2 regions of the Streptomyces sp. NPDC004561 genome follow, and region 2 is predicted to be linked to the other one. Evidence: riboswitches for the same ligand, from Rfam matches in the RefSeq annotation. Region 2 holds a riboswitch; the other holds the start of a gene.
The links. Region 2 has a riboswitch for ZMP and ZTP ahead of ACWEN3_RS05400 (glycine hydroxymethyltransferase). Riboswitches for the same ligand answer to the same signal wherever they lie in the genome.
Positions count from the first base shown of each region.

Region 1: linked by a shared signal. The riboswitch ahead of ACWEN3_RS25615 (bifunctional 5,10-methylenetetrahydrofolate dehydrogenase/5,10-methenyltetrahydrofolate cyclohydrolase) and the one ahead of ACWEN3_RS05400 (glycine hydroxymethyltransferase) in region 2 are both predicted to bind ZMP and ZTP.

Region 1 is NZ_JBSGDB010000216.1:14-11,345, reverse strand. Features, by position in the region: gene ACWEN3_RS25670 (xanthine dehydrogenase family protein molybdopterin-binding subunit) at 1-268, opposite strand, end outside; gene ACWEN3_RS25665 ((2Fe-2S)-binding protein) at 265-783, opposite strand; gene ACWEN3_RS25660 (cellulase family glycosylhydrolase) at 1,464-3,320, shown strand; gene ACWEN3_RS25655 (YncE family protein) at 3,388-4,641, opposite strand; gene ACWEN3_RS25650 (TetR/AcrR family transcriptional regulator) at 4,805-5,467, shown strand; gene ACWEN3_RS25645 (alcohol dehydrogenase) at 5,591-6,616, shown strand; partial or broken gene ACWEN3_RS25640 (DoxX family membrane protein) at 6,673-6,975, opposite strand; gene ACWEN3_RS25635 (hypothetical protein) at 7,155-7,496, opposite strand; gene ACWEN3_RS25630 (hypothetical protein) at 7,493-7,699, opposite strand; partial or broken gene ACWEN3_RS25625 (RNA polymerase sigma factor) at 7,655-7,987, shown strand; gene ACWEN3_RS25620 (CU044_5270 family protein) at 7,989-9,095, shown strand; gene ACWEN3_RS25615 (bifunctional 5,10-methylenetetrahydrofolate dehydrogenase/5,10-methenyltetrahydrofolate cyclohydrolase) at 9,004-9,852, opposite strand; ZMP/ZTP riboswitch at 9,879-9,959, opposite strand; gene ACWEN3_RS25610 (nuclear transport factor 2 family protein) at 10,294-10,659, opposite strand; gene ACWEN3_RS25605 (hypothetical protein) at 10,831-11,136, shown strand.
Region 2 is NZ_JBSGDB010000023.1:16,463-27,794, reverse strand. Features, by position in the region: gene ACWEN3_RS05445 (ABC transporter permease) at 1-507, shown strand, start outside; gene ACWEN3_RS05440 (ABC transporter substrate-binding protein) at 509-1,462, shown strand; partial or broken gene ACWEN3_RS05435 (isocitrate lyase/PEP mutase family protein) at 1,469-2,201, opposite strand; gene ACWEN3_RS05430 (carboxymuconolactone decarboxylase family protein) at 2,198-2,641, opposite strand; gene ACWEN3_RS05425 (carboxymuconolactone decarboxylase family protein) at 2,638-3,135, opposite strand; gene pdxR (MocR-like pyridoxine biosynthesis transcription factor PdxR) at 3,183-4,619, shown strand; gene ACWEN3_RS05415 (DMT family transporter) at 4,942-5,781, opposite strand; gene ACWEN3_RS05410 (hypothetical protein) at 5,903-6,058, shown strand; gene rocD (ornithine--oxo-acid transaminase) at 6,055-7,260, opposite strand; ZMP/ZTP riboswitch at 7,375-7,464, shown strand; gene ACWEN3_RS05400 (glycine hydroxymethyltransferase) at 7,497-8,948, shown strand; gene trpS (tryptophan--tRNA ligase) at 9,015-10,028, shown strand; gene ACWEN3_RS05390 (2'-5' RNA ligase family protein) at 10,200-10,775, shown strand; gene ACWEN3_RS05385 (decaprenylphospho-beta-D-erythro-pentofuranosid-2-ulose 2-reductase) at 10,786-11,332, opposite strand, start outside.

The sequences.
Region 1 (11,332 bases), on a different contig from region 2:
TCACCGGCCAGGCGCAGGGCAGGGAGCCGAGCCCCTCGGCGAGGTCGGCGCCGCTGAACGCCGCCACGACCCCGGAGCGTTCGAGGGCGGGGGAGACGTCGATCCGGGTGATGCGGGCGTGCGCCATCGGGCTGCGCAGGATGGCCAGGTGCATCAGCCCGGCGACCTGGATGTTGTCGGTCCAGTTGGTCTGGCCGGTGATCAGCCGGGCGTCCTCCTTGCGCAGCCGGGCGCGGCCGACCTCGTGTTCGACGGCCTGATCGGTCATGCCGTGACCTCCTCGCCGACCTGGTGTCCGGTGGTGTCCTGCCGGCCGGAGGCGTCCTGCTGTCCGGACGCGGCGAGCACCGCGCGGACGATGTTCTGGTAGCCGGTGCAGCGGCAGAGATTGCCCTCCAGGGCCTGCCGTACCTCGTCGGAGCTGGGGTGCGGGTTCTCGCGCAGCAGATCGCGTGCCGCCATGATCATGCCCGGGGTGCAGTAGCCGCACTGGAGGCCGTGCTGCTCGTGGAAGGCGCGCTGGAGCGCCGTCCACTCCCCGTCCTTCGCCAGGCCCTGGACCGTGGTCACCGCGCACCCGTCCGCCTGGACGGCCAGCACCGAGCAGCTCTTCACGGTCGCCCCGTCCAGGTCGACCGTGCACGCTCCGCAGTTGGAGGTGTCGCAGCCGATCGGGGTGCCGGTGAGACCGAGGCGGTCGCGCAGGTAGTGGGCGAGGAGGAGACGGGGTTCCACGTCGTCCTCGTACGTCGTGCCGTCCACATTCACTTTGATGTGGGTCATGGGCCCTCCAGACCGTGCGGCAGGGACGATGGCCAGCCGAAGGCTGTGGTGTACGTCACTCTATGACCGACCCCTGCGGGCGGCGAGTGCTGTGACCGGCATTGGTTGACCGTTAATCCATTACGGTCGCCAGTGCCTGTACGCCGGCCGCATCCAGGCGGCCCGCAGTGTCAGGACGAGCCGTCCGTCCCCGCCCCGGCGCGCCTCCGGCGGCCCGGATCGGCGCCTCCCACGGAGGGGAGGCCACCGCCCCGTACAAGGCGCGGATCGGCGCGGTCCGCAGGGGCACCGTGGACCTGTACTCCGACATGGGCCCATGCCACTCCTGCCGGTCAAGACCTATCCGGGCGATCCCGTGGCCGCCGCCACCGGAACCTTCGACGTCAAGATCGCCGGGCCGGACGGCCGACGCTTCACCCGCACTGCGAGCGGGATCGACCAGCAGCCCCCCTCCTCGTACCTGTACCCGGCGCCGAACATCACCGCGGCTCCGCTCGACGAGGTGGCCGTACTCGGACGCCACCGAACAGGACAGCGGCACCTGGCTGAAGATCTTCCCCGCCGCCCGCTGCCCCCGGCCGGCGAGCGTCCGCCGTCGACACAGGAGATGACTGATAGTCAACTTACTTATGAGTCAGGCGGTATTGACGGTTCCCCGGCCCCGCCGGAATGTGGTGGGCATGGCGAATCTCCGGGCGCGTCTGCTGGTCGTGCTGGTCGTCCTCTGCGGATTCCTGGCGGTGGCGGGCGCCCTGCCCGCCACCGCCGCCGGCCCGGTCGGCTCCCTGTGGTTCGACGGCACTCCGCTCACCGTGCGGGACGGGCGTCTCGTCGACGGCCAGGGCCGCGAGACCGTGCTGCGCGGGTACAACGTCTCCGGCGAGACCAAGCTGGACGAGAACGGCGGTCTGCCCTTCGCCTCGGTCGCCGACGCCGGGAAGTCCGCGACCGCGCTGCGCGCCCTCGGCGGCGGCAACGCGGTCCGCTTCCTGCTCTCCTGGGCGCACGCCGAACCCGTGCGCGGGCAGGTGGACACCGCCTATCTCGCCGCCGTCACCGCACAGATGCGAGCCTTCCTCGACGCCGGCATCCGTGTGTACCCCGACTTCCACCAGGACCTGTACTCCCGCCACCTGTTCAACGCGAACAGCTGGTACACGGGCGACGGCGCCCCCAAGTGGGCTGTCGAAGCGGGGAGTTATCCGAAGGAGTCCTGCGGCATCTGTCTCTTCTGGGGCCAGAACATCACCCAGAACACGGCGGTGCGGCAGGCGCAGTACGACTTCTGGCACAACGCGTACGGCCTCCAGGACGCCTTCCTCGCCACCGCCGGGACGGCCATGGCCTACCTCCAGCAGCACCTGAGCGACGAGGAGTTCGCGGGCGTCGTCGGCTTCGACCCGTACAACGAGCCGTACGCGGGCAGCTACGACTCCGGGCAGGCCTCGCGCACCTGGGAGCGGGACCTGCTGTGGCCGTTCTACGAGAAGTTCCGCGCCCGCATGGACGACGCCGGCTGGCGGGACAAGCCCGCCCTCGTCGAGCCGAACCTCTTCTGGAACGCGAACATCTCCACGCAGCGGCAGGAGGGCGGCCTGCTGGACGCGGGCACGCTGGGGCCGCGGTACCTCTTCAACACCCACTTCTACGACCAGAAGGCCATCTCCGGCGTCCTGATGTGGGGCAAGGCGGCGGACGGCCAGTACGCCGCCGACTTCGGCGCGATCCGGGACCGCGCCTCGGCCGCCGGTACCGCGGCCGTGGTCAGCGAGTTCGGGCACCCGCTGTCCGGCACCGTCTCGGACAAGGCGCCGACCGTCCTGAAGGCCATGTACCAGGCCCTCGACTCCCGTCTGCCCGGCGCGAGCTGGTGGTCGGACCCGGCCGCCTCCGGCCCGGTCCTGTCCGGCACCCAGTGGCAGTGGGACCTCTACGGCGGCCGGCACCACGAGCCGATGAACGGCAACCCCGGCAAGGTGCTCACCTCGGGCGACGCCTGGAACGACGAGGACCTCTCGGCGGTGCGGCTCGACGACGCGGGAAACGTCACCCTGCGCCAGGACGCCCGCCTGCTGGACCGGCTCTACCCGAGCGCCACGGCCGGCACGGCCCTCGCCTTCACCTACGAGGACCGTTCCCGCGACGGCTCGGCCACCCTGACCTGGAATCCGGTGCCCGCCTCGCTGCCGAACGTGGCGAAGCTGGTGGGCCCGGGCCGGTACGGGCTGCTCGTGTGGCGCTCCGGCAGCGGCACCGCACCCACCGAACTGCACCTGCCGGCGTCCTTCGCCACCGCGTCCACCACCGTCGTCTCCGACCTGGGCACGATGTACGCGCCGCCCGCCTACACCCCGTCCGCCCCGGTCGGCGTGGCCCCCGAGCCGGGCGGCACGGGCAGTCGCCGGCTGCTGCTCACGGACACCGACTCCGGCGTCCTGCACTACGCGCTGGTGACCGACGGAGCGACGGCGCCCTCGGCGGACCTGCTGAGCGCGGCGAGGTCCGAGCTGGCCGGCTGGGCGGCGGCGCGTTTCTGACCCCCCAGCCGTACGGCCCCCGGGCGAGTGGGGCGTCCCGGGAACCGTACGGCCGCTCGATCCCCGCTCAACTCCCCTTCGGGCCGGTCCAGTCGGCGGGCACATGGCCCAGCCGGACGCGCTGCGGATGGTCGCCGACCGGCACCGACAGCACCTTCTGCCCGGTGGCGAAGTCGATGGCCGTGATCCGGTCGGCCCCGGCCTCCGAGATGACGCAGTCCCTGCCGTCGCCGCTCACGGTCGCCCAGTACGGCGTCGACGCGGGGACCAGCGGCCCCTCCTGGAGGGAGGCCCGGTCGACGACGGTCGCGTAGTCGTCCATGGTCCCGGCGACGCACAGCTTGGTGCCCTCCGGGTTCATGGAGATGCCGTGGTGGCGCGAGTCCAGCAGCCAGGTGGTGCGGTCCTTGCTGGTGGCCGGGTTCTCCGGCAGCGTCTTCACCCGGGTGATCCGGTCGGCGGCGACGTCGTACTCCAGGAAGCCGTTGAAGAAGGACACCTGGAAGTACAGCTTGGACCAGTCGGGCGTGAAGGCGGCGGGCCGGACCGCGTCGGAGAAGTCCTTCAGGCCGACGGCGTCCAGCCGGTCCCGCATGTCGATGGTCCTCACCTGCTTGAAGGTGGTCGCGTCGACGACGGTGATGTGGCGGTCTCCCTTCGTCCAGTCCCACGCCGGATCGTCGAGGGAGGTGGTGACCTCGCCGATGGACATGTTCCAGATGTACCGGCCGCCGTTGGTGAAGAAGTTCTCGTGCGGTTTGTCGCCGGTGGCGAACTCGCCGACCTCCCTGCCCGTGTCGATGTCCAGCACCTGGACCTTGTTCGCGGTGGAGGCCGAGACCGCGACGCGGGTGCCGTCGGGGGAGACGGCCATGTGGTCGGCGCGGTAACCGGCCACCGGGAAACGCCAGTTGACCTTGTCGGTGGCCAGGTCGATGGAGACGACGTCGGCGAAGCTCGGGCGGGAGACGACCACCGATCTCCCGTCCGGCGTCGAGTACATGTCGTCCACGTACTGGTCGTGCCCCTCGCCGACCTGGTTGCGGATGGACATGTAGTAGATCCACTTGATCGGGTCGGCGTCGATCTCCGCGAGCCGCTGCTGCCTGTCGGGTACGACGTCGATCCGGCCGATCCTCGCGAAGTCGCCGGAGGAACCGACCACATCGGCGGTGCCGTCCCAGTTGTTGCCGACGAACAGCACCTCGCGCAGCCCCTCGGACGCGGCCGGGGCGGCGGAGGCGGCGGTCGCCGGGGCCGCGACGGTCAGGGCCAGGGCGGCGGCCACGGAGCACAGGTGCCTGGTTCTGGAGGCAGGCATGGCTGCTCTCCTTCCTCGGAGGAATCTGAACACGGGCGGATTCACAGTGAACTTACTGAAAAGTAAGGAAGGGGCGGGCTTTTCGACAAGATGTGTGCACGACAAGATTGGGGGTCGGTGGCACGACAGGTCGGTGCCGCCGGCGGGTGACGGAGGGGGACGGGTGACGGGCAGGTTCAGGGCGCCGACGGGCCGCTACGGCGGCAGGTCCGCCGAGGAGCGGCAGGCGGAGCGGCGCCGCCGGTTCCTGGACGCGGCGCTGCGGCTGTTCGGCGACACGCCGGGCTACCGGGGCACCACGGTCGCCGCGCTGAGCCAGGGCGCCGGCCTGTCCACGCGCCAGTTCTACGAGGAGTACCGCACCCTGGAGGACGTGCTCGCCGCGCTCCACCTGGAGGTCAACGGCTGGGCGGAGCAGGCGGTGCTGGACGCCCTCGCCGCGGCGGAGGGACTGCCGCTGGCCGAGCGGGTCGCCGTGCTCTTCCGGGCCTACGCCCGAGACGTCACCTCCGACCCGCGCCGCATCCGCGTCGCCTTCGTGGAGATCATCGGCGTCAGCCCCCGCCTGGAGGAGCAGCGGCTCGCCCGCCGGGCCTGCTGGGTCGACCTGATCCGCGCCGAGGCGGAGGCGGCCGTCGCCCGCGGGGAGGCGGCGCCGCGCGACTACCGTCTCCCGGCCACGGCGTTCATCGGCAGCGTCAACGGCCTGTTGCACGACTGGAGCTCCGGCTGGGTGGACGCCACGCTCGACGAGGTCGTGGACGAACTGGTGCGGCTGCTCCTGGGCATGCTCCGGCCGGCGGGCTGGTGCCCTGGAGCCGGCTGACACGGCGCCTCCCGGGTCCCGAAGGCCCGCTTCGGGCACCGTCCCCGTGGTTCGCCGCGCGTGATCGGCCGGTAGCTGGTGTGCTGGGGAGGGGGCCGTCGTACCCGTTCTCCGGAGATACCCATGAGTACCTATCGAGTCGCACAGGTGACCGCTCCGAACGGCACCTTCGAGCTGGTCGAGCGCGAGGTGCCGCAGCCGGGACCCGGCCATGCGCGGATCGCCGTGGAGGCGTGCGGCATCTGCCACAGCGACGCCCTCTTCGTCGGCGCCGGACTGCCGGGCGTGACGTTCCCGGAGGTGCCCGGGCACGAGATCGCCGGGCGCATCGAGGAGCTCGGCGAGGGAGTGCGGGAGCGTGGATGGGAGGTCGGCGACCGGGTGGCCGTCGGCTGGTTCGGCGGCAGCTGCGGTTACTGCAGGCCCTGCCGTGAGGGCGACTTCATCGTGTGCGAGAACCTGAAGGTCCCGGGCTGGACCTACGACGGCGGCTTCGGCGAGAAGGTGATCGCACCCGCCGACGCCCTGGCCCGCATCCCCGAGGCGCTGGCCGCGAGCGACGCCGGGCCCCTGGCCTGCGCGGGCGTGACCACGTACAACGGGCTGCGGCGCAGCTCCGCCCGGCCGGGAGACCTGGTCGCGGTGCTCGGCATCGGCGGCCTGGGGCACCTCGGGGTGCAGTACGCGGTCGCGATGGGCTTCGAGACGGTGGCGATCGCCCGGGGCGCGGAGAAGGCCGACTTCGCCAAACAGCTCGGCGCCCACCACTATGTCGACAGCACCTCCGGCACCCCGGTCGCCGAGGCGCTGCAGTCCCTCGGCGGCGCCAGGGTCGTCCTCGCCACCGCGGGGAACTCCGAGGCCATCACGGCCACCGTGGACGGCCTGTCCCACCGCGGGGAGCTGGTGGTCATCGGCGCGGACACCGCCCCCCTGGGCATCAGCCCGGCCCAACTGCTCATGGCCGGCCGCGTCGTCCGGGGCCACCCGTCCGGCACCTCGCAGGACGTGGAGGACACCATGGCCTTCAGCGCGCTCCAGGGCATCCGCCCGATGACCGAGATCGTGCCGCTGACCGACGCGGACGAGGCCTACCAGAAGATGCTCTCCGGTTCCGCGCGCTTCCGGATGGTGCTGACCACCGGCTGACCTGCCGACCGCCTCGGACACCGGCCCGGCCCCGGATCAGGACCCGGGGCCACGGGTCACAGACTCAGGATGACGGCAGCGCTCGCACCTCCCAGGCCGAGGGCCAGGGCGGCCTCGCCCCAGCCGCCCCCGCCCCGGCGGAAGAACCGGTCGAGAGCGAGTCTGCCCGGGCCGATGGCCGCTACGGCCAGGGCGACCACGCTGATGCCCACGCTGTACTCGACCCCGCCATGTGTCTCCCACAGACCATGGGCGCCGGTCACGGTCGCCATCGCATTGATCATCACTCCGATCAGGGCGGCGGCCGCGAGGGGAGTGAGCAGTCCAAGAGCCAGGCCGAGGCCGCCGAGGAATTCGGACGATGCCGACGCGGTGGGCTGGGGCGTGAGTGAGTCCTGAGGACTCGTAGGACGGCACAAAACGCGCTGGGCAAGCATTCCGCTGCTCCCAAACGAGAGCCGATGCGCTTATAGACGCTTGTGCAGTTGTATACGTGCCGGGCACATCCAGGGATTGCTTCTCCCGCGACCGACGTCCGTCAGCGGGGCGTGGCGGCGAGCACCGGCAGGCCGGCGGCCGCCAGCAGGGCGCAGCCCACCACACAGCAGACCACCATTCGCCGTCGCAGCACCCGGTACCTGGTCTCGTACGCGATCCGCAGTTCCTCGGCGCGTTCCGCGGTACGGCGCCACGAGGCCCGGGCCAGGGTCAGGTACTCGGACTCGAACTGCCGCTCCAGATGCTCCTGTTGGGGGTCGGTCAGCCGGCCCAGCCGGGAGACGGCACGCCGCGCCGCCACACGGCTCTCCTCCCGGGTGGCGGCCAACAGCAGATGGCCCTCGATCTCCTGGACGAGGTGCCGCGCCTCATCGGTGCTCATCGCCCGGTCAACTCCCGTTCGTGCGGCTGGAGACGGGGGTGGTGCAGGTCGAACGCCGGGGACTCGCTGCGGATCCGGGTGAGCGCGACGAAGTTGTGCCGCGGCGGCGGGCAGGAGGTCGCCCACTCCAGCGAGCGGCCGTAACCCCACGGGTCGTCCGGCGCCGGCTGCTGGACCGGCTCGGCAACGACGAGGCCGCGCACGGCCGGCACATCGTGGACAGCCCCGACACCGACGCCCCGGGGGCCTGGGTGCACGAGGCCCTGAACCGGCTGTCCCCGGCGGACCGGGAGCTGCTGCGCCTCGCGGCGTGGGAGGAGCTGGCCGTCGACGAGATAGCGGTCGCGGTGGGCTGCGGCAGACGGGCCGCGGCGATGCGCCTGCACCGGGCGCGCGGCCGCCTCAGGGCCGAGATCGACCGGATGCGTCCCGCGACGGCGGCCGAGCCCGTACCGCGTCCCGCCCCGGCGAGCCTCTGCAAGGACCACTGACATGGCCGACGAACTCGAACTCCTGCGCGGCGCCGACCCGGTGCCCGCCGACAGCCCCGGCTTCCGCGACGGGCCGCTGGACCGGCGTGCCGAGCTAAGGCTCCGGCAACTGCTGAGCGAGGACCGCCCACGGCGCCGCGTCCGGCTGCTCCCGGCGCTCCCCGGCCGTACCCCGCGCGCCCGGCCGGCCTGGGGCCTCGGCGTCACCGCGGCCGTCCTCGCGCTCGCCCTCGACGCCGTGCTCGGCGGCCCCAGCGCCCCGCGGGCCGTCGCCGCGCCACGGCCGCTGACCGTCCGCGTCCACTCCACGGCCGTGCCGCTGACGACGATGGTCGCCCTCGCCGACGCGGCCGCGGCGGACGGCTCACCGGGGCTGCGCAAGGGCACCCACGTGCAGTCGTGGAGCCTCGGCATGAGCGACGACAGGCCCCCGGTGACCCTCCCCGAGGAACGGGTGGTGCGCTGGCGCGCGGATGCCGGCCGCACCGAACTGGTCGTGGCGACCGACCCGCGCACACCGGGCCGCCCGGTCCTCACCGACGAGGGCGACCAGCCGCCGCACCAGGTGGCGGACGGCCACGTCCTCAGCCGGACCACCTACCCGCCCAGCTGGAGCGACGCCCCGCCCGACGCACCCCCGCCGCACACCGCGGCGGCCCTGGGCGCCTACCTCACCGAGGTCGTCCGCCCCGGGACCCACCGCGACACGGCACCGTTGAGCACCGCCGAACTCTTCGACGGTGTCGGGGAGCTGCTCGACCACTGGACCCTCGGCGGCCGCGAGTCGGCGGCCGTCGTCCGGCTGTTCGCGAAGGCCCCGGGGCTGCGACCGGCCGGGCAGGTGACCGACCGCCTCGGCCGCACACGTGCACGACGCCGGCGGCATCCGGCACATGCTGATCCTGGAACCGCGCACCGGCGCCGTCCTCGGCATGGAGGCCACCTTCACCAAGGACGACCCCGAGTACGGCGTGAAGGCCGGGGACGTCATGGGCTACAGCGCCTGGATGCGCTGATCACACCCCGAGCCGCCGGGCGGCCGCGTCGACGGTCTGCTCCAGCAGCGTGGCGATCGTCATCGGGCCGACACCGCCCGGCACCGGCGTGATCAGCGAGGCCCGCTCCACGGCCGAGTCGAAGTCGACGTCGCCGACGTTCCCCGCGTTGTAGCCGGCGTCGACGACGACCGCGCCGGGCTTGATGTCCTGCCCGCGGATCAGCCGGGGCCGGCCGACCGCGGCGACCACGATGTCGGCCTCGCGCACCGCCGCCGACAGGTCCCGGGTGCGCGAGTGGCAGTACGTCACCGTCGCGTCGCGGGCCAGGAGCAGCATGCCCACCGGCTTGCCGAGGATCGCGCTGCGGCCCACCACCACGGCGCGCTTCCCGGCCGGGTCGACGCCGTACTCGTCCAGCAGCCGCAGGATGCCGCCGGGCGTGCAGGAGACGAAGCCCGGCAGGCCGAAGCTCATGGTCGCGAACGAGGCGAAGGTGACCCCGTCGACGTCCTTCTCCGGCGCGATCGCCTCGAACGCGGCCCGCTCGTCGACGTGGTCGCCCACCGGGTGCTGGAGCAGGATGCCGTGCACGGCCGGGTCCTCGGACAACTCCCGCAGCGTGCCGACGAGTTCGGCGGTGGTCGTGGCGGCGGGCAGCGCCACGTGCCGGGACTCGATGCCGGCCTTGCGACAGCGGTTCTGCTTCATGCGGACATAGGTCACGGACGCCGGGTCGTCACCGACCAGCACGGTCGCCAGACAGGGCGCCACGCCGGTCCGCGCGGTGAGGCCGGCGGCCCTCCGCGCGGTCTCCTCGACGATGCGGCGGGCGGGGGCGGTTCCGTCCATGAGGCGGGCCTGGGTCATGCTGCACACTCCTGAGCTGGATCGACTCTCCTCGCCCAGGCGCGCGGCATCCACCACGGACCGCTCCCCGGTGGTGATCCACCTCAGCGCCAGTCACGGCCCGCGTACAGCCTAACCGAGGGCGTCCACGACCCCCGGCCCCCGACCGTCGGAGCCGGCCCGCACACGTCTGTGCCCGTGAACTCCTCTACAGGGAAGGGGACTTGCTCACCTACCTGGACCGGGCATACCGGGCGCGCCGCGTTCGAGGCGCTCGCGGCAGCGGAGGCCGCGGGCGAAGGCGCGCCCCTCTCAGCGCCGACCGGACGACGGCGGCGGACACCTGCAGACCCGCCGCCGAGATCGGTACCCGGCGCCGCGGCCGCGCCCGCCCCAGAGCCGCGCGGGCCGAGAAGGTCCAGGTCAGCCGGGAGGTGACCTGGACCCTGGCGAACTTCCTGCCTATTCGTCCCATGCCTGGACCATGATCTGTTCGGCGATCTTCCCGTCCCGCAACGTGATCATGGACTCGGCGAGGACACGGGTGCCGTCCTCGTACTCGCAGGACTCGGTGTAGGCGACGTGGTCGCCCTGCAGGACGCACCGGTCCAGCTTGTGCGTCATGTCGCGGCTGTAGACGTCGTCCAGCATCTCGGCTATCTGACCGCGGCCGTGCAGGATCTTGGGATGGCTGGGCTGGGTGTTGCGGTCGATGATGCGGATCTCCGCGTCGTCCGCGTAGAGGGCCAACAGCGTGTTCCCGGTGTTCCCTTCTATGCCCCGGCGCAGTGTCTCGGTGTCGAAGGCGGAGCCTGTCGCGGTGCCCATGGTGACCTCCTTCAGCGCCCGCGGCCCGGCGGGGAGCGGGCCGCCCGGGTCCCACCTTCGAGACTCCTCCGGCCCGGCGGCCTCGGCAAGCGCAGACGGTGCGCTCCGCCTCACGGGTGAGCGCGGCCCGCCACCCGTGTCCGTCCGGGGGCCGCCGCCGTTGCTGAGGGCATGATCTCAACACGACGTATCGTCGCCGCCCTCGGCATCGCCGCCGGGGTCACGGGCCTGGCCGCACCTCTCGCGAACGCGGCCGACGCGAGCGCCTCGCACACCGGGCAGATCAACCCCATGACCGTGCTCGACTCGCTCGCCGTCAGCGACCTCCCCCCGCAGCAGCAGGCCCAGATGCCGCGCGTCTCCGACCAGGTGCGCGCGCTGAACCAGGTCAGCCAACTCAACCGGCTGAGCGAGCTGCACCAGATCACCGACCTAGCGGCCCCGGTGACCGGCCTCCTGCCGGCCGTCGAGGCCTGAGCGGTCGCCGTCCCGCACGAGGACCACAGGGCCGTCCCCGGCGCGGGGGCGGCCTCACGCCTGTACGGCCCCGGTGCCGCCGCCGGCCCGCAGCATCAGCCAGTCCCGGGCCAGGGCGTAGACCGATGCCGGAGCCGGCGCCGTCCCGGCCGGGGGGTCGTGCAGGGCGCCCTCGAACACCTCCCGGCCCTGGCCG
Region 2 (11,332 bases):
ATCGCCGCTGCCCGCAGCGACCGCGTCGAACGCGCCCTGCGCCCGGTGCTGGACGTCTTCCAGACGATGCCGCAGTTCGTCTACCTGATCCCGGTCGTCGCCCTGTTCGGCGTCGGCCGCGCCCCCGCCGTCGCCGCGGCCGTCGTCTACGCCCTCCCGGCCGTCGTCCGGATCACCGCGCAGGGTCTGCGCCAGGTCGACCCGGCGGCGCTGGAGTCGGCGCGCTCGCTCGGCGCGACCGGCCGTCAGCAGCTGTGGCAGATCCAGCTGCCGCTCGCCCGCCGCTCGCTGCTGCTCGCCGTCAACCAGGGCGTGGTCCTGGTCCTGGCCGTCGTCATCATCGGCGGTCTGGTCGGCGGCGGCGCCCTCGGCTACAACGTCGCCTTCGGCCTCGCCCAGGGCGACCTCGCGACCGGTCTGGTGGCCGGTGCCGCGATCGTCTGCCTGGGCCTGATGCTCGACCGGGTGACCCAGCCGACGGAGCGCCGCGCGAGGAAGGGAGCCTGACATGCGACTTCGTACGACCGTCCCGGTCACCGTCGCCGTGCTGGCGCTGGCCACCGGCTGCGGCGCCGCCGACATGACCAAGCAGGCCAGCCCGTTCGCGGGCGTCCAGGGCTCGAAGACCGTCACCCTGTCCGTGCAGTCCTGGGTGGGCGCCCAGTCCAACGTGGCCGTCGCCCAGTACCTGCTGGAGCACGAGCTGGGCTACCGCGTGGACACCGTCCAGGTCGACGAGGTGCCCGCCTGGGACGCGCTCAGCCAGGGCCGGGTCGACGCGATCCTGGAGGACTGGGGCCACCCGGACCAGGAGAAGCGCTACGTCGAGGACAAGAAGACCATCGCGCGGGCCGGCGACCTCGGGGTGACCGGCCACATCGGCTGGTTCGTCCCCACCTACCTGGTCAAGCAGCACCCGGACATCACCGACTGGCGGAACCTGAACAAGTACGCCTCGCTGTTCCGCACCGCGGAGAGCGGCGGCAAGGGCCAGCTGATGGACGGCTCCCCGTCCTACGTCACCAACGACAAGGCGCTGGTGTCGAACCTGAAGCTGAACTACCAGGTCGTCTTCGCCGGTTCCGAGGCGGCGCAGATCACGCAGATGAGGCAGTTCGCCAAGGAGAAGAAGCCCTTCCTGACCTACTGGTACTCGCCCCAGTGGCTGTTCAAGAAGGTCCCCATGACGGAGGTGCAGCTGCCGCCGTACAAGGAGGGCTGCGACGCGGACGCGGCGAAGGTCGCCTGCGCCTACCCGCACACCCCGCTGCAGAAGTACCTCAACGCGGGCTTCGCGAAGTCGGGCGGGAAGGCGGCGGCCTTCCTGAAGACGTTCCGGTGGACCACCGAGGACCAGAACGAGGTGTCCCTGATGATCGCCGACCAGAAGCTGTCGCCCGACGAGGCAGCGAAGAAGTGGGTGGACAGCCACCCCGCCGTGTGGCGGAAGTGGCTGTCCTGAGCCGACCTAGCCGGCCTGGCGGAGCCCGGTGGCGATCTCCCGTACCGCCGCCGCGGCCCTGCGCTGGAGTCCCGGCCCGAACGTGATCCGGGTGGCCCCGAGTCCGCCGAGCGCGGCGGGCGAGGGGCCGTCCGCGTCCAGCAGGGCGAGCGCGTTCAGCGGGCCCTGGATCCCGGCCCGCAGCAGGGGCAGCACCTGTGCCGGGGCCAGGATCGGGTACACGCAGTCGGCGCCCGCCGCGACGTACGACGCGGCCCGCTCGATGGCCCGTTCGGGGTCGCCGTCGCCGTGCACGAAGGTGTCGACGCGGGCGTTGAGGAACAGCCGGTCGGCGGCGGCCCCGCGGACCTCGGCGAGGTACTCGGCCTGCTCGTGCGGGTCCTTGAGGACGCCCCCGTCGCCCGAGTCCTCCAGGTTGCAGCCGACGGCGCCCGCCTCCAGCAGCCGCTCCACCAGCTCCTTCGGCGGGAGTCCGTACCCGCCTTCGACGTCCGCCGAGACGGGGCACGTCCACCGCCCGCGCGATCCGGGCGACCGCCGCGAACATCTCGTCGACCGGGGTCTGCCCGTCCGCGTACCCGAGGGAGGCGGCGATGCCCGCGCTCGGTGTGGCCAGCGCCGGGAACCCGGCCTCCGCGAACGCCCGCGCGCTCGCCGCGTCCCAGGGTCCGGGAAGGACGAGCGGATCGCCCTGGGCGCGCCTGAGGTGCAGCGCGCGGAAGACTTCGGCCTTGGTCATGGCAGGTAACCCCCAGGTGCGACACGGCGGCTGACCATCAGTCGGTTCCAGCCGTTGACGACGGTGATCAGTGCGACGAGATGGGCCAGCCCGGCCTCGTCGAAGTGCTTGGCGGCGGTGTCGTACACCTCGTCCGGCACGAAGCCGTCGGTCAGTACGGTCACCGCCTCGGTCAGGGCCAGGGCCGCCCGCTCCCGCTCGCTGTAGAGATCCTCGGTCTCCTCCCAGGCGGCGAGCAGCTGGAGGCGGTCCTCCGACTCCCCGTTCCCGCGGGCCACCCGCAGGTGCATGTCGAGGCAGAACGCGCAGTGGTTGATCTGGGAGGCCCGGATCATCACCAGCTCGGCCAGGGCCGGGTCCCCGAGCCCCTTCTTCGCGGCCGCGCTCAGGGCGCTCATCGCCCGGCCGACCTCCCGGTCGAGGAGCTGGGTGCGGCTCACCCGTGCTGCCCCGGCCGGTAGTGGCCCGGGGTCATCCGGGTGGTGACGCCGAACCGGTTCCAGGCGTTGATCACCGTGATCGCGGCGATCAGCCCGGCCAGCTCGGCCTCCTCGAACTGCTTGGCGGCCCGGTCGTACACCTCGTCGGGCACGAAGCCGTCGGTGAGGACGGTGACCGCCTCGGTCAGCTCGATCGCCGCCAGCTCCTTCTCGGTGTAGAAGTGCCGCGACTCCTCCCACGCGCTGAGCTGCACGATCCGCTCCACGCTCTCGCCGGCCGCGAGCGCGTCCTTGGTGTGCATGTCGAGGCAGAAGGCGCAGTGGTTGATCTGTGAGGCGCGGATCTTCACCAGCTCGTACAGCCGGGGGTCCAGTCCCTGCCGGGCGGCGGTGTCCAGGCGGATCATCGCCTTGTAGACCTCGGGGGCGTGCTCGGCCCAGCTGAGCCGCGGGGGCTGTTCGGCGGCGTACTCCGTGTTCTTCTCATCGGTCATGTCCTCCACGCTAGGCGCGAGGCAGCCCAGGAGTATGGTCCAGTTCCATGGCGAGATCCTGGGCCACTTTGGGCGTCGACCTGCATCTGGAACCGGCCGGCTCGGGCGGGCTGCGCCGGGGCCTGACCGACGCGCTGCGGGACGCGGTCCGCACCGGCCGCCTCGCGCCCGGCACCCGGCTGCCCTCGTCCCGCTCCCTCGCCGCCGACCTCGGCATCGCCCGCAACACCGTCGCCGAGGCCTACGCCGACCTGGTGGCGGAGGGCTGGCTGACCGCCCGGCAGGGCTCGGGCACCCGGGTGGCGGACCGGGCCGCCGCGGTCCCGCCGTCCGGCACGCCCGGCGCACCCCGCCGCCGGGAGCCCGACGGCCCGGCCCACAGCCTCGTCCCGGGCTCCCCGGACCTCGCGGCCTTCCCGCGCACCGAGTGGCTCAGGGCCGCCCGCCGCGCCCTGGCCGACGCGCCCTTCCACGCCCTCGGCTACGGCGACCCGCGCGGCCGGCCCGAACTGCGCACCGCCCTCGCCGGTTACCTCGCCCGCGCGCGGGGCGTGCGCGCCGACCCGGAGAACCTGGTGATCACCGCGGGCTTCTCGCACGCCCTGGGCATCCTCGGCACCGTGCTGCGGGCGCGCGGGGCGCGGACGGTGGCGGTGGAGTCGTACGGGCTCCCGCCCGCCTGGGAGCTGCTGCGGGACGCGGGGCTCGCCACGCCCGCGCTGCCGTACGACGGACTCGGCACGGATCCACGCCCGTTGACCACCGAAGGGGCCGTACTCCTCACCCCCGCCCACCAGTTCCCCATGGGCACGGCGCTGCACCCCGACCGGCGGGCGGCCGTCGTGGACTGGGCCCGGCGGACCGGCGCGCTGGTCCTGGAGGACGACTACGACGGCGAGTTCCGCTACGACCGCCAGCCCGTCGGCGCGCTCCAGGGCCTCGACCCCGACCGGGTCGTCCACCTCGGCACCGCCAGCAAGTCCCTCGCGCCCGGGCTGCGGCTCGGCTGGATGGTGCTGCCGCCGTCCCTGGCGCAGGAGGCGGTCCGCGCCAAGGGCCGTTTCGACACCGTGGGCGTGCTGGAGCAGCTGACCCTGGCCGAGTTCCTGACCTCCGGCGCGTACGACCGGCACGTCCGCTCCTCCCGGCTGCGCTACCGGCGCCGCCGGGACGCCCTCGCAGCGGCCGTCGCGGGCCGGGCACCCGGCGTCCGGGTCACCGGGATCGCCGCCGGCCTCCACGCGGGGCTGCGGCTCCCGCCCGGCTCCGAGCGGTCCGTGGTCCAGGCCGCAGCCTGGCAGGGCCTCGCCCTGCACGGCCTGTCCTTCCACCGCCACCCCGAGGCCCTCACCACCCCCCTGGACGCCTTGGTCGTCGGCTACGCCACCCCACCGGACAGCGCCTGGCCGGCCACCCTGGAGGCACTGTGCCGGGTACTGCCGGAGATGGCGGTCACTGAGCGGGGGCGCCGGGTACGGCCTTGAGAGGCGGTCACTGACCGGGGTGCCGGGTACAGCCGTAAGACGCGGCCACTGAGCAGGGGCGCGGGGAACAGCGCGATCGGCCAGGCACATGCCGCGGCCGCTGATCATCGGAAGCCGCCTCCTGCCAGGCGCGCGCCCTGGCAGGAGTGCCGGGTACTGCCGCAGAGGGCGGTCACTGAATAGGGGCGCGGGGAACTGCGCGCCCGGCCAGGCACACGCCGCGGCCGCCGGATGGCCGAAGCCCCCTCCTGCCAGGTGCCGTCGGGTACTTGCGCAGGGGGCGGTGACTGAACTACGCGACCGGCCAAACCGCCGGACGGCGTCACGCGTCCGCTTGAACCCCCGGCGACTCCGCCGGCGCCTCGCCGAAGCGGGCCAGGGCCAGGGCGCCCGCCACCGCCACCGCGAAGCCGAGCACGGCCAGCCAGGCCAGGCCCTCGCGGGTGCGGTCGCCGAGCCAGATCACGCCCACCGCCGCGGGGCCGATCGTCTCGCCGATCACCAGCCCGGCCGTCGCCGTCGTCACCGAACCGCGCTGCAGGGCGGAGGTCAGCAGTATGAAGGCGGCGCCGCCGCCGATCAGCAGCGCGTAGGTCGCCGGGTTCGTGAGCAGCGCGGCCGGCGCCAGGTCGTCGATCAGCCGGACCGACACCTCCACCACCCCGAACCCGAAACCGGCCCCCAGACCCAGCACGAGCGCCCGCCCCCGCCCGGTGAGCCGTCCACCCGCGAACGCGAGCAGCAGCATCCCGACCGCCACCGCGAGCATCACGTACCGCAGCGTGTCCGACCCGCCCTCGCCGCCCTCCGGCCCGGACGCCAGCCCCAGCATCGCGAGCCCGGCGCACACCACGGCCACCGCGCCCCACTCCGTGCCGCTCAGCCGCACCCGCAGCAGGCGCGCCGCGACCACCGCCGTCACCGCCAGGCTCGACGCCAGGGCGGCGCCGACCGCGTAGATCGGAAGGGAGCGCAGCGCCGCGATCTGGAACAGGAAGCCCAGACCGTCCAGCGCCAGCCCGACGATGTACCGCCACTGCCGCAGGGCCCGCAGCAGCAGCGCCGCCTCGCCGCCCTCGCCCGTCCCCGCCTCCCGCGCCGCGATCGCCTGCAACACCGTCGCGGTGCCGAAGCAGACCGCCGCGCCCAGGGCGCACACCATTCCAAAGAGCACGAAGTGACTCTAGGGGAGGCCCGATCCGGCCACCCAGGGTGGTCCGCGCTCGCACCGTCTCTCCAGGTCGAACGCCGAGACCGGGCCGCTCACGGCGGGTAACACCAACATGGCCGAAACCCGACGGCGCCTGCGCTCCGGCACGGCCGCCAACCCCCTGCTCGGCCGCCAGGGCGAGGGCGTCACCGTGCACGAGCCCGGCGGCCCGGCCGCACCGCCGCGAGGAGCCCCGCTGCCACGTCCTCTGGGCCCCGACGACCGCTAGACCCCGAGGACCGCCCTGAGCTGCGCGAGCCCCCAGTCCAGGTCCGCCTCGGAGATGACCAGCGGCGGCGCGATCCGGACGGTGACGCCGTGGGTGTCCTTCACCAGCACGCCCCGGTCCATCAGCCGCTCCGACACCTCCCGCGCGGTGCCGACCGACCGGGCGATGTCCACCCCTGCCCACAGCCCGCGCCCCCGCACCGCCGTCACCGCGCCCGTGCCGAGCAGCGCCCGCAGCTCGCCGTGCAGCCGCTCGCCCAGCTCCGCCGCCCGCGCCTGGAACTCGCCCGTCCGCAGCAGCGCCAGCACCTCCAGCGCGACCGCGCAGGCCAGCGGGTTCCCGCCGAACGTCGACCCGTGCTCGCCCGGCCGGAAGACCCCGAGCACCTCCGCGCTCGACACCACCGCCGACACCGGCACGATGCCGCCGCCCAGCGCCTTGCCCAGCAAGTACACGTCCGGCACCACCCCCTCGTGCTCGCACGCGAAGGTCCGCCCGGTCCGGCCGAGCCCCGACTGGATCTCGTCGGCGACGAAGAGCACGTTCCGCTCGCGCGTCAGCTCCCGCACCCCCGGCAGATAGCCGGCCGGCGGCACGATCACCCCGGACTCGCCCTGGATCGGCTCCAGCAGCACCGCGACCGTGTTCTCCGTCAGCGCGGCCCGCATCGCCGTCAGGTCCCCGTACGGCACGATCTCGAAGCCGGGCGTGTACGGCCCGAAGTCCGCCCGGGTCTCCGCGTCGGTGGAGAAGCTGACGATCGTCGTCGTACGCCCGTGGAAGTTGCCGCCCGCGACGACGATCTTCGCCATCTCCCCGGGCACCCCCTTCACCCGGTAGCCCCACTTCCGCGCCGTCTTCACCGCGGTCTCCACCGCCTCCGCGCCGGTGTTCACCGGCAGCACCATCTCCATCCCGCACAGCTCGGCCAGCTGGGTGCAGAAGTCGGCGAACCGGTCGTGGTGGAAGGCGCGGGAGGTCAGCGTGACCCGCTCCAGCTGGGCCTTGGCCGCCTCGATCAGGCGCCGGTTGCGGTGCCCGAAGTTCAGCGCCGAGTAGCCGGCCAGCAGATCCAGATAGCGGCGCCCGGCCACATCCGTCATCCACGCCCCGTCGGCCGAGGCCACGACGACCGGCAGCGGACGGTAGGTGGGCGCGCTGTGCGCTTCTTCGGCGGCGATGAGCCTGTCGGCGGTGGTCACGGCCTCTCCCGGATGCGACGGGGACACGATGGGGACACGAAGGTGACCCCCTTCCTACCGCCGCTCGCATGGTGGACGCGGGATCTCACTCGTCCGGCGTGGCCGGTAGGCTGATCAGCGGGCCGTGACTGGCGCGCTGGGATGGGACGGACCATCGGGGAGCGGTCCCGACGGGAAACAGTGCCGTGCGCCTGGGCCGAACGTGAACGCTGTACGCACGCCGTCCGGAGGTCCCCATGCCAGAGCAGCAGCCCCTCTCCACAGAGTCCACCGCCTTCCGCGCCGCTCTCGACGTGATCCGCGCCGTCGAGCCGCGCGTCGCCGACGCGATCGGCCAGGAGGTCGCCGACCAGCGCGAGATGCTCAAGCTGATCGCCTCGGAGAACTACGCCTCGCCGGCCACGCTCCTCACGATGGGCAACTGGTTCAGCGACAAGTACGCCGAGGGCACCGTCGGCCGCCGCTTCTACGCCGGCTGCCGCAACGTCGACACCGTCGAGGCCCTCGCCGCCGAGCACGCCCGTGAACTCTTCGGCGCCCGGCACGCCTACGTCCAGCCGCACTCCGGCATCGACGCCAACCTCGTCGCCTTCTGGGCCGTCCTCGCCGACCGGGTCGAGGCGCCCTTCCTGGAGAAGGCCGGCGCCCGCCAGGTCAACGACCTGACCGAGGCCGACTGGGCGGAGCTGCGCCAGGCGTTCGGCAACCAGCGCATGCTGGGCATGTCCCTGGACGCCGGCGGTCACCTCACCCACGGCTTCCGCCCGAACATCTCCGGCAAGATGTTCGACCAGCGTTCCTACGGCACCGACCCGACGACCGGCCTCATCGACTACGAGGCGCTGCGCGCCCAGGCCCGCGAGTTCAAGCCGCTGATCATCGTCGCGGGCTACTCGGCGTACCCCCGTCTGGTGAACTTCCGGATCATGCGCGAGATCGCCGACGAGGTCGGCGCGACCCTCATGGTCGACATGGCCCACTTCGCGGGCCTCGTCGCCGGCAAGGTCCTCACCGGCGACTTCGACCCGGTCCCGCACGCCCAGATCGTCACCACCACCACCCACAAGTCGCTGCGCGGCCCGCGCGGCGGCATGGTCCTGTGCGACGACTCGCTCAAGGACCAGGTGGACCGCGGCTGCCCGATGGTCCTCGGCGGCCCGCTGCCGCACGTCATGGCCGCCAAGGCGGTCGCCCTGGCCGAGGCCCGGCAGCCCGCCTTCCAGGACTACGCGCAGCGCATCGTCGACAACTCCCGCGCGCTCGCCGAGGGCCTGACGCGCCGCGGCGCCACCCTGGTGACCGGCGGCACGGACAACCACCTCAACCTGATCGACGTCGCCACCTCCTACGGCCTCACCGGCCGCCAGGCCGAGGCCGCCCTGCTCGACTCGGGCATCGTCACCAACCGCAACGCCATCCCGGCCGACCCCAATGGCGCCTGGTACACCTCGGGCATCCGCGTCGGCACCCCCGCGCTGACCACCCGCGGCCTGGGCACGGCGGAGATGGACGAGGTGGCGGCCCTGATCGACCGGGTCCTGACGACCACGGAGGCGGGCACCACCAAGTCGGGCGCGCCCTCCAAGGCGGCCCACGTGCTGGACGAGAAGGTGGCGCGGGAGATCGCCCAGCGGGCCACCGACCTGGTGGCGGGCTTCCCCCTCTACCCCGAGGTCGACCTGGGCTGAACCCGGTCCCGGGCGCGGGGTCGTATCGGTGTCCCACCACTCTCCCAACCTGAGAGAATGGTGAGCATGGCCACTGACCGACCCCGCGTGCTCTCCGGAATCCAGCCCACCGCCGGTTCGTTCCACCTCGGCAACTACCTCGGTGCCGTCCGCCAGTGGGTGGCCCTGCAGGAGTCTCACGACGCGTTCTACATGGTCGTCGACCTGCACGCGATCACGGTCCCGCAGGACCCGCAGGAGCTGCGGGCCAACACCCGCCTGGCCACCGCCCAGCTCCTCGCGGCCGGTCTGGACCCGGACCGCTGCACCCTCTTCGTGCAGAGTCACGTCCCCGAGCACGCCCAGCTCGCCTGGGTGATGAACTGCCTCACCGGCTTCGGCGAGGCCAGCCGCATGACCCAGTTCAAGGACAAGTCCGCCAGGCAGGGCGCGGACCGGGCCTCCGTCGGCCTGTTCACGTACCCGATACTGCAGGTCGCCGACATCCTGCTGTACCAGGCGAACGAGGTGCCGGTGGGCGAGGACCAGCGCCAGCACATCGAGCTGACCCGGGACCTGGCCGAGCGGTTCAACGGGCGCTTCGGGCAGACGTTCACGATCCCGTCGCCGTACATCCTCAAGGAGACGGCGAAGATCTACGACCTCCAGGACCCGTCGATCAAGATGAGCAAGTCGGCGTCCACGCCGAAGGGCCTGATCAACCTGCTCGACGAGCCGAAGGCCACCGCCAAGAAGGTCAAGAGCGCCGTCACCGACACCGACACCGTGATCCGCTACGACGCGCAGGACAAGCCCGGCGTGTCGAACCTCCTCACCATCTACTCCACGCTCACCGGCAGGTCGATCGCCGAGCTGGAGCGGGACTACGAGGGCAAGATGTACGGCGCCCTCAAGACCGATCTCGCCGAGGTCATGGTGGAGTTCGTGACGCCGTTCCGGGAGCGCACGCAGCAGTACCTGGACGACTCCGAGACGCTCGACTCGATCCTCGCCAAGGGCGCGGAGAAGGCGCGCGCGGTCGCCGCGGAGACGCTCGCCCAGGCGTACGAGCGCGTCGGTTTCCTGCCGGCGAAGCACTGAGGAGCACGGACGGGCGCTGAGGCGCACGACCGTTCACACGTCCGGGTGGGCAGAGCGCTGCACATCACTTCCGCTGCGCCTGCCCACAGGACATCCGTGGCCGTACAGTCGATATCCGACGGCCCCGACGAGACGGCCGAGAAGACGACAGACGCGACGACAGGAGACGACGTGGGGATCGTAACGATCGGCGTGTCGATCGCGGTCCCGGAGCCTCACGGCAGCCTGCTCCAGGAGCGGCGCGCGGGCTTCGGCGACGCCGCGGCTCACGGCATCCCCACGCACGTCACCCTGCTGCCGCCGACCGAGGTGGACGAGACCGCGCTGACGGCCGTCGAGGCGCACCTCAGCAGCATCGCCGCGGCCGGCCGGCCCTTCCCGATGCGGCTCTTCGGCACGGGCACCTTCCGGCCCCTGTCCCCGGTGGTCTACGTCCGCATCGTCCAGGGCGCGGACGACTGCACCCGGCTCCAGCAGCGGGTCCGGGACGCCTCCGGGCCGGTGGCGCGCGAGCTGCAGTTCCCGTACCACCCGCATGTCACCGTGGCGCACGGCATCGAGGACACGGCGATGGACCGCGCCTTCGAGGAACTGGCCGGCTTCGACGCCGAGTGGCCGTGCACCGGGTTCGCGCTCTACGAGCAGGGCCCGGACGCGGTGTGGCGCAAGCTGCGCGAGTACACGTTCGGGGGATCCGTGGTGCCGCCGCAGGCGCTCCGCGGGGTCGGCCGCAGCACGGTCTCGTAGCGCCGGAGCGCTACAGCGGGAAGCGCCGGAACAGTGCCCGCGGTGTGTGCCGCAGCACGGCCATCACCAGCCGGAGCGCTCCCGGCACCCACACCACCTCCGAGCGTCTGCGCAGGCCCAGTTCGATCGCCGTGGCCACCGCCTCCGGGGTCGTCGTGAGGGGCCCCTCCGCCCGGACGGGTCCGGGGCGTACGACCATCACGCGCACGCCGGTGCCGTGGAGGGCGTCGCCGAGGCCCTGCGCGAAGGCGTCGAGGCCGGCCTTGCTGGAGCCGTAGATGAAGTCGGCGCGGCGGGCGCGCTCGCCGGCGACGGCGGACAGGACCACCAGGGAGCCGTGGCCCTGGGTCTGCAGGGCGCGGCCGGCGACCAGACCCGTGGAGACGGCCCCCGTGTAGTTGGTCTGGGCGACCCGCACGGCGCGCAGGGGCTCGCGTTCGTCGTGGGCCTGGTCGCCGAGGACTCCGAAGGCGAGCAGCACCGTGTCGACGCGGCCCTCGGCGAACACCTTGCCGAGGACGCTCTCGTGGGATTCGGGGTCGAGGGCGTCGAAGCCG